DNA from 3 places in the Pseudoalteromonas sp. SANK 73390 genome. Region 2 is predicted to be linked to each of the others. Evidence: predicted binding sites of a transcription regulator. Region 2 holds the regulator's gene; each other region holds the start of a gene.
What was found. Region 2 encodes MetJ, which represses methionine synthesis genes. Its sites were predicted from a motif close to TAGACGTCTAGACGTCTA; they were not measured.
Positions count from the first base shown of each region.

Region 1 (4,473 bases), on a different contig from region 2:
AGAAAAAGCGCTTAAAGCAGGTGTTGATGTTGTGGTCGCAACCCCTGGGCGATTGCTGGATCATTTAATAAAAGGAACTTTATCGCTTAAGCAAGTATCGCATTTGGTGTTTGATGAAGCGGATAGAATTTTGGATATGGGCTTTATTGGCGAAATAAAGCGGGTAATGCGTCATTTACCAGCAAAGCGCCAAACCATGTTGTTTTCAGCCACGATAGATGAACAAGTGCAAACCTTAGTTAAGCAATGGCTTAACGAGCCAAAGCGTATTAGCGTGGACAAACAAAACAGTGCGGCACAAAAAGTAGAACAAGTGTTTTATGCTGTTGATGAAGATCGTAAGCGCGAATTAATGTCACACCTGATAGGTAAAAACAATTGGCAGCAAGTGCTGGTGTTTACCCGCACTAAAAATATGGCTGATGAACTGGCCAAAGAGCTAAATAAAGATGGCCTAGCTACATTGGCTATTCATGGTGATAAGTCTCAAGGAGCCAGGGATAAAGCGCTGAGCCAATTTAAAACAGGAAAAACTCGTGTATTGGTGGCAACAGATGTGGCAGCACGTGGTTTGGATATTGTTGATTTAGACTATGTAATTAACGCAGAGCTGCCATATATTGCTGAAGATTATGTACACCGCATCGGGCGCACAGGACGCGCTGGCAAAACTGGCTATGCACTGTCTTTGGTGAGTATTGATGAGCAGTGGTTACTTGAAGAAATTGAAGTGGTTTTGGATGAGCGCCTAACGCCTCAGTGGTTACCCGGCTACGAGCCAGATTTAAGCAAAGACCCCAAAGATAACCGCAAAAACAGTAATAAATCACGTAAACAAAGAGACAAAAAGCGTATTTTAAATAAGCGCTCAACACGTCGTCGTTGATCATCAACCCTTTATGTTAAAACTTTATAATCGTCTACCCCGCATACATCGGCGGGATGGAACGGCTTTATGTATTGTCTTGTTTTTAAATACCTTAACTTACTGAGAGTGTTAGGGTTTGGCTTGAAAAGTCTTTACTAAACACCAGTACCATTTCATATACTTGGGTGATGCTCATTACGGTTTTCAATCCTTTTTAGCGAATGGAAATCTTTTACAAAAAGAAAATATATTGTTAGCAACGAAGTGAAAATGAGAATGGCAATGGCAATGTCAGCGTTATCAATTTTTAAAAATAGTATTAAAGTCATAATAACACTGTTGTTTGAGGATATTTGAAGTGTATTGAATGTAAGTATTTTGTTTATATTTGTCGAGCTTTGTTGTTGGTATTTTGTACGCAAACATAGGTATGCTAATTTAACCGGCTCAGTTTTGAGCCGTTATTTGGGTAGCCATTAAATAAAGGAGTTATTAATGGGGTTTGCTACAGAAATGTCGCCGTATTATATCGTTGGTACCATTTTTATGGTGCTTGTTCAGTTGTTTTTAGCGTATGGGGTATATCACGAAGTTGAGCAATTAAAACAGCGGCAGCAAAAGCTGTGGTTTGTTTGCTCTTTCTTTTGGTTTTTACTGACTTTAAATATAGGTATTTTGGCCGCCGTGGCGTTTTGGCTAATACATTGCTCTAATCTTAAAGAAATGCCACCTAAGCCCCTGTTATACCCTTTTCGCTGATTGGCAAAAGCACGGCTGTTGCGTACTTTTTTAACCAAGCTGAGTTTACTTGACTGCGCGCGAATTAGGCAATTTGTTGTTCTGCTAATTTTAACTCCATGGTGGCTTTAAGCAATCGATATAAGTTGATTGACGCGTCAATTTCTTCTTTGCGGTTGGTTAAACTTTCAATATTTAAGCCCAGTGGTACATCTAAATGAGCACAGTTTTTTAGAATTTGGTCTAAGTTTTCACGGCAAACTCTAATTGATTCACTCAGTGAATTATCCGCATCTAAAATACGCCATTGTGTTGCTTCTGGTACTGATATGCCCAACCACTGCATAAACTCTAAGGTTTTTTGTCCGCCGCAGGGTGAAAACGTTAAAATAATACGCTGAGGTTTGAGCCCTTGCTGGCGACACGACCGTGCATAGCTGGTAATTAAGTCTACCGTTGCTTGGGCGTTATAAACGGCTTGAGAAATAAAAAACTCACAGCCTTGGTTGGTTTTTTCTAATAACCTATCATGTTCGTTGCGTTTGCTTGCATGGCGCTCCGCAATGGTCACTCCACCGAGAAAAAATTCATCTTGATGTGCCGCGAGGGCTTTATAAGCATCAGATAGACTGAGTTTAATATCACCACTAGCAGAGGGGCTGCCAACCAAAACTAAATTTTTCAAATTATATTGCTGCTTTGTATTACTCAGCCAATCACTGAATTCACTCGCCTCACGTTGTGCCACGCTTTTGTAGGTGATCACATCTAAATGTGAGAGTTTGCGAATTAGCTGAGAATACTCACATGGATCAACCGTGTGTTTAAACGGAAAAGGTCGTGGAGCTTGAGTTCGACTGCTTTCGTCTTGAATGTCATAAACAACCACACCATCGTACTCAATTTCATGTAAACGATTGAGCAGTTTGGTCGCAATACTTTCAAGTTTGCTTTCATCGGTACCCACTTTTGGTGGCGTTGTGCCAATGAGGTATACCCCTTGTTTAGGGTCTAATATTTTCTCTTGTAGTGATAACGCCATGACTCTCGTTTAAGCTCAGTTCATTTCAATAAGTTTAATATAGCAGCCATTTAGACGTCTAGATAGATTTTTTTAGTGAAAGATATTCAATAGGTATGAATTTTTTTCAAGTTGATATTGCTTTAAAATTGACGCTTAACATATTTGTTTACAGTTAATTTGGTTCAGAGGTGTCGCCGAGAATTAAAAATATTGCATAATGTAGATAATAAAAAACGCCTGTCAGTGGTAATGGCGTAATAATTGATAATAAATTCAGGGAATATTATGACATTTAAATTATTGGCAACGGGTCTTGCGGTCACTCTGGCCCTAACTGGTTGCGTTAGTAATAGTGCAAAGCAAACCAACAACTCAGTGCAAGCCCAAACGAGTAATAAAGTATTTTCTCAAGATTACTTACTTGAAGAGCTAGACAATGGCTTGCGTGTGATGGTAGTTAAAACAGATTACCCTGATGTTGTGTCTGTACAAATACCTGTATCTGTGGGCTCTAGAAATGAAGTGGAAGCCGGTCGAACAGGCTTTGCACACTTTTTTGAACATATGATGTTTAAGGGTTCTGAAAAGTATCCACAAGACGTATACGCAGATATTTTGAAAAACTCAGGCGTAGATAATCGTGCATACACAACAAATGACTATACCAACTATTATCTTAGCTTTTCTAAGCAGCATCTAGATAAAGTACTGGAAATTGAAGCTGATATTTTTCAAAACCTGAGCTATACCGAAGCACAATTTCGTACCGAAGCACTGACAGTAAAAGGGGAGTATTTAAAAAATAATGCTAACCCAATTCGACAAATGTTAAGTGCGGTACGCAATGAAGCCTTTGAAAAGCACACTTATAAACATACAACTATGGGCTTTTTTGAAGATATTGAAGCCATGCCTGAGCAAATGAGCTATGGGCAAACCTTCTTTGAGCGCTTTTATAATCCTGAGTATGTTTCTTTGGTGATTGTGGGTGATGTAGACCCAAAAACCACCATGGAAATGGTAAAAAAACATTGGGGTAACTGGGAAAAGGGCGACTATGTTGCGGATATTCCCCAAGAGCCAAAGCAAGCAGCTGCAAAGTATGTACATAAACAAAGTGAAGGTTTACCGGGTCATTGGTTGTTGGTTTCATACAAGGGCACAACATTTGAGCCAGAGAAAAAAGACCGCGCCGCGCTTGATTTGATTTCTGATTTGTACTTTTCACAAACCTCTGAGCTTTACCAGCAGCTAGTGGTAGAAAAACAAATTGCCAGTCAAATGTTTACTTATAATCCAGAAACAAAAGACCCTGGTTTATTACACGTATTTGTAAAAGTTGATGATGAGCAAGACCTTGCCACAGTGCGTGATGCGATTAACCAAACTTACGCACAAGCGCGCACACAATTGGTTGATAGTGACAAGCTTACAGCACTTAAGTCTAATCGCAAATATAGCTTTATTAATGGGTTAGATTCATCCCAAGCCATTGCATCAACACTGGCGCAATACATGCATTTTGAGCGAGACCCTGAAGTAGTTAACCAGCTGTATGCCTCGGCTGATGCAATTACTGCGCAAGATATTCAAAATGTTGCCAATCAATACTTTGTTGATTCAGGCCGTACAACGGTGACAATGTCTGCACTTGAGTCAGTACCAGGATTTGATGAAGAAGTCTCGTTGCAAGCTTTAGTTGATAAAGCTCAGCAACCTACAGAGCGCCATTTTAATGTATTAGATAAAAGTAATAGCTCACCGCTTGTAGATATAAATTTACTGTTTTATACCGGTGCTGCTGCAGACCCTGAAGGTAAAAAAGGATTGGCTGCGATGACTG
Region 1 covers NZ_ARPN01000188.1:26,036-30,508, reverse strand. Annotated here, with positions in the region: gene SANK73390_RS20610 (DEAD/DEAH box helicase) at 1-886, shown strand, start outside; gene SANK73390_RS20605 (hypothetical protein) at 1,364-1,627, shown strand; gene SANK73390_RS20600 (methylenetetrahydrofolate reductase) at 1,692-2,648, opposite strand; gene SANK73390_RS20595 (M16 family metallopeptidase) at 2,916-4,473, shown strand, end outside.
Region 1: the regulator MetJ is predicted to act here: its motif matches at 2,692-2,709, upstream of SANK73390_RS20600 (methylenetetrahydrofolate reductase).

Region 2 (4,473 bases):
TAATGTTAGTATTTTTAAGTGGTGATAACGTTTTTGCATGAAGAACTGGGTTACCTAAACGTGCAAGTAAATGAGCTTGTGCTCTACATATTTTTGGGTATTTGATAGCACTTGCGACTTTACGAGGGTCGGTACTAAAAACACCTTGAGTATCAGTCCAAATAGACACAGCGCTGGCATCTATATAATTTGCCAACAAAGTAGCACTATAATCACTGCCATTGCGCCCCAATGTAACGGTACTGTTTGCTACATCACTAGCAATAAAACCAGTAACCACATATAAAACACGCTCAGATAATTGCTCGGCACACGAGCGTTTATTTTGTTGGTGTAAAAGTTGGCCTTGATGCAAAGTAAACAAACACCTTGCATCTACATGCCTTGCAGCCAACCCTAATTGAGTCAGGTAACAACCTAAAATGCGTGCTGACCACAATTCTCCATGTGCGAGCAAAGTCGCTTCATGTAAGGTTTTTTGCTTTGCATGTAATGTAATTACTTGTAGCTCAGTATCTAATTGCGATAATAATTCACGCTGCGGCTGCGCTTGAAACAACGCTTTAATAAGCTCAGCTTGATGATTTTCTAATTGTAAAAGAATATCACTAAAGCCTTGGTTGTCATCTTGCTGATAGCTTTGCCATAACTTTACCAAAGTATTCGTCGTTTTACCCGCAGCCGATACCACTACACAATCACCTGCTCGACAATGACTCAATACAATTTGTGCCACTGCTTGATAACGCTCAGCACTGCTTAAACTTGAACCACCAAATTTATGTACTACTTTTGCCATTGTTTTACCACAAAGCCGTATGAGCCGGCGTTAATTTAAAAGATTTTGCATCATCTGAGGCATTTGCATTACCCTGTTGCACTTTTTTAAATGATTGCTCCAAATCATCTAATAAGTCTTGCACATCTTCAATACCAACAGAAATGCGTATCAAAGTATCGCCTACGCCCGCATCAAGGCGGGCTTGGGGTTCCATCCCAGCATGGGTCATTGTTGCTGGATGGCAAATTAAACTCTCCACCCCGCCTAACGATTCAGCCAATGAAAACTGCTTAAGGTTCGTCAGAAACGCTGCTGAGTCTTTTAAGCCACCTTTGATATCAAAGCTTACCATACCGCCAAAACCTTCTTGCTGTTGCTTAGCAAGCGCATGCTGTGGATGAGACTCTAAACCGGGATAATAAACTTGGCTCACATAAGGCGACTGTTCAAGATATTGAGCAACTATTAGCGCATTCTCTTGATGCTGCTTCAAACGCACATTTAATGTTCGTAAGCCTCGCAGGGTTAAGTAGCTATCAAATGGCGCGCCTGTAATACCTATATTATTTGCCCACCATGCTAACTCTTCACCAAGCTCGGCTGTATTAGCTATCACAGCTCCACCGACAACATCAGAATGACCATTAATATATTTGGTAGTAGAATGCACAACAATATCTACACCAAACTTAATGGGGTTTTGCAGCGCAGGTGATAAAAATGTATTGTCAGCGGCAACCAAGGCCCCGACTTCTTTTGCTGCATTTGCAACAGCAGCGATATCAGTCAATCTTAAAATAGGGTTACTTGGGGTTTCTATCCAAACTAACTTAGGCTTTATTGTTAGAATTTTCTCATAACTTTGTTTTTGTGTGAGATCCAACACAACTAACTTTAATAGCCCTCGCTTTTGCAAAGACGTGAATAAACGATAGCTTCCACCATAACAATCATGCGGTATGACTAAAGTGTCGTCATAATTTAGTAATTGTGTTACCAAATGCACTGCTGACATACCTGTTGCAGTGATAATACCCCTAGCACCTCCTTCTAGTTGTGCAAGAGTTTGAGCTAACGTATCGCGGTTTGGATTGCCACTGCGACCATAATCATATGCACGCTTAGTATCAAAATCAGCAAACGAATACGTTGTTGATAAATAAAGAGGCGGTACAACTGCACCATGATGCTTATCGGCTTCAATACCGTAACGTACTGCTATGGTCGACTTTTTACTTTGGCTCATATCATCACCTAGATAATTGGATGTTTAGACGTCTAAAAGGTTAGATGATTAAAAAGTAGAAGTCAAAGCATTTATACTTCTATATGGCTAATCAACTAGTATTTGACTATCTTTTTTAAACCGATAAAATTTCGCCACTTAATTTAATTGTATTGCTAATAAAACTGCATTTTTGAATAAACTATCATCGGTACACTTATCAAGGTTAGTTTATATCATGGAGTTCACATGTTAAGTTTACGAATTCAGTCTTATTAGCATTCCCAACACTGAGGCAACAAAAACATTATGGCTAAATGGAATGGTGAGTATATTCACCCTTATGCTGAACATGGTAAAAAATCTGAACAAGTAAAAAAAATTACCGTTTCTATCCCGCTAAACGTGCTAAAAGTACTCACTGATGAACGTACGCGCCGCCAAGTTAATAACTTACGACACGCAACCAATAGTGAGCTATTATGTGAGGCTTTTTTGCATGCATTTACTGGCCAACCACTGCCGAGTGATGAAGACTTACGCAAAGATAACCCAGAAAAAGTGCCTGAAGAAGTACGTAAAATTATGGAAGGTATGGGCTTAGAAGTGCCCATTATTGACGAAGAGTAACTCTTCTATTAATAAGGCTTTAGTACTGACTACTAGAGCCTACAATATTATTGACTCTTCTAAGAATACTTTTAGCTCTTCGCTTTGACAAAAAAAGGCAGCTGTATCAACCTAAAGCATAAAAATGGCTTTTGGTGCCTGATAAGCGTATTTGATTTTATAGGCACTATAAGTTTAAATAATACCGTATATGGACTCTCTGCGATTGCTAGACTCTAGTTGGTAAAAACTCAAAGCCCATTGCACTTCCAGCTATTAAAAAGCGCATGTTCGGTGGCGTGGGGCTGGAGGTTAACGACCTCCAGCTATCCGATTAGCTAATTATTAACTCAGTAAAGTTACCCATTCATCAGAATTAGAGATAATAAATTGATAAGTGTTACCATCATTTAATGAAATTTCAATTGCATCGGTTGTTATAGGAAGAAGCCCCGCCCCTTTGCCAACACATTTATCAACCTTAGACAGCGCACTCCTATCAAATTTATAAGGTCCTAGTCCAAAACCTTTATTGAAAGGTTCAAAGTTAATATCATTTTCAGTTATCCAAAATTTACCATCGGCTTTAGCCGCACCGCTTTGAATTGTTGCGACTGTCGATTTTACTACCATATCCTTCATGGTTATATTCCTTCTGTGACTGTTTTGAAATAAGTACTAGATTGCTGCTGCTTTAATGAAAATAGCTAATGAACCTGAGGATTAACTCACTATAAATTTATTTTTTGATGGTTCAACCATAGCTGAGTTCCTATTATAACTCAATCCGTTACTTCGATTTCTCGTAAAATCTAAAACGGCTTGCTGTTGTTTTTTTATCCAACAGGATGTTTATACTAATTTATTAACACATTGATCATTCTAGCGAGCTAAATGACCCATTAACTGCGTTAAAAATTACTCATATAGAATAACCTGGAATACATTCATCACTGAAAGTTAGAAGGTAAAGAACTTATGTTTGAGAGACTAGATAAAATTGGTCAATTTGATTGATACAATTAATGTAATAGTATTACTAGGTAGATACAGCACCTGATGACAAATCAATGGTTTATAAAATCATCTGCTGTAACCATGGTGCAAGTGCATATGTGTTTATACTGATAAGATAAACGTCCCAAACACAAAAAGCCCCAACCAAAGGTCAGGGCTTTTTTAAAACAAAGTTTAAATTAGTATAAAACTAAAATTAAGCTTGCTTAGGACGTGAAATCACATCAACTAAAGTCCAAGATTTATTCTTAGAAATTGGCGCACATTCACTAATAGTAACTGTATCGCCTGCTTTAGCTGTGTTGCTTTCATCATGAGCGTGCAACTTAGTTGTACGCTTGATGAATTTACCGTAGATCGGGTGTTTAACCTGACGTTCGATAGCAACAACGATAGATTTGTCCATCTTGTCGCTTAGTACACGACCTTGAAGAGTACGGATCTTATCGCTCATTATGCACCTGCCTTCTGGTTGATAACCGTTTTAACACGCGCAATACTGCGACGTACTTTTTTCAGCTCGTGAGTTTGAGCTAGCTGACCTGTGCTTACTTGCATGCGCAGGTTGAACTGCTCACGTAGTAGCTCAAGAAGTTCAGCATTTAGCTCTTCTACGCTTTTGTCTTTCAGTTCGCTAGCTTTCATCACATTACCGTCCGAGTTACAAATGTTGTTTTGAAAGGTAATTTACGAGCAGCAAGGTTGAATGCTTCACGAGCAAGCTCTTCAGAAACACCTTCCATCTCATAAAGTACTTTGCCTGGCTGGATTTCAGCAACCCAGTACTCAACAGAGCCTTTACCTTTACCCATACGAACTTCAAGCGGCTTTTCAGTGATTG
Region 2 covers NZ_ARPN01000128.1:37,599-42,071, forward strand. Annotated here, with positions in the region: gene metL (bifunctional aspartate kinase/homoserine dehydrogenase II) at 1-799, opposite strand, end outside; gene metB (cystathionine gamma-synthase) at 804-2,027, opposite strand; gene metJ (met regulon transcriptional regulator MetJ) at 2,316-2,636, shown strand; gene SANK73390_RS17745 (hypothetical protein) at 2,961-3,257, opposite strand; gene rpsQ (30S ribosomal protein S17) at 3,829-4,086, opposite strand; gene rpmC (50S ribosomal protein L29) at 4,086-4,277, opposite strand; gene rplP (50S ribosomal protein L16) at 4,277-4,473, opposite strand, start outside.

Region 3 (4,473 bases), on a different contig from region 2:
CTTCGACTTGTTTACTTTCACTGCCACAACCAGTTAGCAGCATACTCATGATTGCACAATAAACATTTAGCTTCATGAAATTTCCCTTATATGAATTAAAACGGTAAAGGGTACAAGGTTTAAAGTTTGGAGTAAATACAGGTACAAAAATGCAACATAATTAAAATAGAAATTTATCATTTTAAATTGAACTATTTGCTTTTATTCGAGTGCGAGGCAATGGTCAAGCTATGGCAAAATGACTTAAAGTTACTAATTAAGCCAACATGACAATGTTCTAAGCAGCTTAGTTGGCTGCGCTTTACCAACTCTTAATTGATATCGTCACTGTGTTGAAATATATGACTATTAAATTGGTAAACTAAAGAACACAAATTACTAACCAACTAACGAACAAACAAGCTTTATCGTATTGCGCGCTATGGTTTGTGATTAACAGAAAACTTTTAAACAATATGTGGATAGGTTATTTAGGTTTGGGTCATGATGAGAGTTTTTAATGTGACATTTAGCAATTTGTCTAATATGGTAGTACAGTGCGATGGTGATTTAGTCGTATGTACATCGTTTACTAAATTCAAGGAGTAAGGAATTATGAAATTTGAACAACTACTTAACCACTTTGATAGTGGCATTTGTGTTGAACAGCTACAAAAAGAGTCTCTTCTCGACTTAGCACTATTATTTGTTGCTATTGATGGCTCAGTGTCTGACTCGGAATTAAATGTGGTCAGAGAGTGGGCGGCGACGCTTAAATGGAACTCGGCGGTCAGTATGGATAATTATATTACCGATATGACTGGTAAATGTGTTCATGCGGTTAAAACAGCAGATGTTGAAGCGTTCATTCAACATCGGGTGAAGTATATTATTGATCGGCCAATGCGAGAATTAGCATTAAAAATTGTACAAGAAGTTATCGACGCAGATGGAAAATTAGATGCAAGTGAAAAGTCAGCAATGGAGTTTTTGGAAGAGCAAGTGTAGGTTATAACTTGTTGTTCCTTTTCATTACGACTTGTTAAGTATTTTTATTACAATGGGTTAGATAACTACTCTGTCGAATTTTAGTCGAGTTATTACGACGGTTTTTGTGTGCTCAAAATCTCATCATGTGTTAATTGTTTTCCTTCAAATCTAACTGCCTCCAGTTATAACTCATATCAACTCAACAACAAATATTGAGCGACACTCTATCAACCTCTAGAATTTCAATTTATAAGTTATATGACTATGCATTGTGCAAACAACTTGGTTTCACAACGAACAAGATTTACTGGAAATGAAGTTGATTAACTCGGTCCATTCAGACGTCTAAACATCTAGAGGTTGATATTTTTAGAATTCCATTCATAATGTCAGCTAAATTAAGGATGGGGAGTGAAGTATGCCAATTACAGTAAAAGACGAATTGCCAGCAATTGTGCACTTGCGTCAAGAAAATGTGTTCGTGATGCCAAAAAGCCGCGCAAAAACCCAAGAGATCCGCCCAATGCGTTTGGCTATTTTAAATTTAATGCCAAACAAGGTGGAAACTGAGGTGCAGTTTATTCGTTTATTGGCAAACTCTCCGCTACAAGTGAATGTTGATTTGTTGCGCTTAGATACGCATAGAAGTTCTGATAACTCCGGACAACATTTAGATATGTTTTATCGTTACTTCTCAGATGTAAAAGAGCAAAATTACGATGCGCTTATAATTACCGGTGCTCCACTTGCGCACCTTGAGTACGATGAAGTAATTTACTGGCAAGAGCTAAAAGAGTTTTTTGATTGGGCAGAGCACCATGTCACCTCAACTTTATTTTCATGTTGGGCTGCACATGCGGGGCTTTATCATCATCATGGACTTAAACGAACGCTGATGAAAAATAAGTTATGTGGCGTTTTTAAACATCAGTGTCATTTCGAGCATGGCGCCTTGACTCGGGGTTTTGATGACGAATTTTTGGTTCCCCATTCGCGCTATGGGCATATCGACCCTACGCAAATTGCGGAAAATAAAAATCTAGTAACACTGGCTGGATCGCAAACGGTGGGGGCTTACTTAGTTAAAAATGTTTCAGGTAGCCAAGTGTATTTAACTGGGCACCCAGAATATGATGCTGATACACTACTAAAAGAGTACCAGCGTGATGTTGCTAAAAATGCGGATGCACCTAAACCTAAACATTATTTTCCAAATGATGATACCTCGCAAAAACCAGCTAAAACGTGGCAAAGCCACGCCTTTTTGTTATTCTCCAATTGGTTAAACTATTATGTTTACCAGACAACGCCCTATGATATTAACCTCGTTAGCCACGATGTAAGGACTAACAATTATGCCGAATAAACGTACAGCCTTAACTGAGGCGTTAAAACAACGTATTTTAATTCTTGATGGTGCAATGGGTACCATGATCCAAGAATATAAACTTGAAGAGCAAGACTACCGAGGTAAACGGTTCAAAGATTGGCATGTACTTATCAAAGGGAATAATGATTTACTCAGTTTGACTAAACCAGAAGTGATTGAAAAAATTCACCGAGATTTCTTACAAGCCGGTGCTGATATCATTGAAACCAATACATTTAATGCAACTACAATTTCAATGGAAGATTATGATATGGCCAGTGTCAGTAAGGAAATTAACCTTGCTTCTGCTACACTAGCTAGAGCGCTTTGTGACGAATTTACGGCGCAAAACCCAGCCAAGCCGCGTTTCGTAGCGGGTGTGTTAGGACCTACTTCTAAAACGTGCTCTATTTCTCCAGATGTGAATGACCCAGGTTATCGTAATGTAACATTCGACCAACTTGTTAAAGCTTATGTAGAATCTACTTTGGCATTGATGGAAGGGGGCGTTGATCTTATTTTAATCGAAACGATATTTGATACGCTAAATGCAAAAGCAGCTTCATTTGCGGTGGAAGAAGCGTTCGAGCAAGCTGGTAGAACATTACCTGTGATGATATCAGGCACGATTACAGATGCTTCAGGGCGTACATTGTCAGGTCAAACAACCGAAGCTTTCTATAATTCTATTCGACACATTAAACCGCTTTCAATTGGCTTGAACTGTGCGCTTGGACCTGACTTGTTGCGCCAGTACGTGGTTGAGTTATCACGGGTGTGTGAAACTTTTACTTCCGTTCACCCAAATGCGGGTTTGCCAAATGAATTTGGTGAGTATGATTTAGAAGCACCTGAAATGGCAAAAGAAATCATTGATTGGGGCAAAGAAGGGTTGATTAACATTGTTGGGGGGTGCTGTGGCACAACGCCCGCTCACATTAAAGCATTTGCAGATGGCTTGGCACAAATTGCTCCTCGACAATTACCTGAGCTTGAAGTGCGTATGCGCTTAGCTGGGCTTGAAGCTTGTAACTTGAATTAGGAAGTAATTATGACGCAACAATCTATAGCCATATTTACCAACGTTGGTGAGCGGACTAATGTGACCGGCTCTGCGCGTTTTAAGCGCCTAATTTTAGAAGAAGAATACGAAAAAGCCTTAGATGTCGCACGCGATCAGGTAGAAAATGGTGCACAGATAATTGACATCAACATGGATGAAGCCATGTTAGATTCAAAAGCCGCGATGGTGAAGTTTTTGAATTTGATTGCCTCTGAGCCTGATATTTCTCGAGTACCTATCATGGTTGACTCATCCAAATGGGAAGTAATTGAGGCTGGTCTGAAATGTATCCAAGGTAAAGCCATTGTTAACTCTATCTCTCTTAAAGAAGGTGAAGAACCCTTTATTCATCAGGCTAAGATCATCAAGCGCTTTGGTGCCGCTGCAGTGGTTATGGCATTTGATGAAGTAGGGCAAGCAGAAACTGCAAAAAGAAAGTTTGAAATTTGCCAACGTTCATATCGTATTTTGGTCGAGCAGTTAGGCTTTGCGCCTGAAGACATTATTTTTGACCCTAATATTTTTGCTGTAGCTACCGGTATTGAAGAGCATGACAACTATGCTGTTGAATTCATTGAAGGAACACGCCGTATAAAGTCAGAACTACCGCATTGCAAGGTATCGGGTGGGGTCTCTAACGTATCATTCTCATTTCGGGGTAACAACCCTGTTCGAGAGGCCATCCATTCAGTCTTTTTATATCATGCTATTCAAGCGGGCATGGATATGGGAATTGTGAATGCAGGTCAGTTGGCTGTGTATGACGATATACCACAAGAGCTTAGACAAGCAGTAGAAGACGTTATTCTAAATAAGGATAGTGAAGCGGGTGAGCGTTTGGTTGAACTTGCCCCGAAGTACTCAGGTATGGCACAGGCAGCGAAAGTTGAAGACTTAGAGTGGCGCGCTTGGCCTGTGGCAAAACGGTTAGAGCATGCGTTAGTTAAAGGCATTACCGAATATATTGATGATGATACGGAAGAATGTCGAGCTGGTATGAATAAGCCTATAGAGGTCATTGAAGGGCCGCTGATGGATGGCATGAACGTGGTTGGAGACTTATTTGGTGCCG
Region 3 covers NZ_ARPN01000118.1:31,754-36,226, reverse strand. Annotated here, with positions in the region: gene SANK73390_RS16580 (polysaccharide deacetylase family protein) at 1-76, opposite strand, end outside; gene SANK73390_RS16575 (tellurite resistance TerB family protein) at 595-987, shown strand; gene SANK73390_RS16570 (homoserine O-succinyltransferase) at 1,388-2,335, shown strand; gene SANK73390_RS16565 (homocysteine S-methyltransferase family protein) at 2,325-3,380, shown strand; gene metH (methionine synthase) at 3,390-4,473, shown strand, end outside.
Region 3: the regulator MetJ is predicted to act here: its motif matches at 1,308-1,325, upstream of SANK73390_RS16570 (homoserine O-succinyltransferase).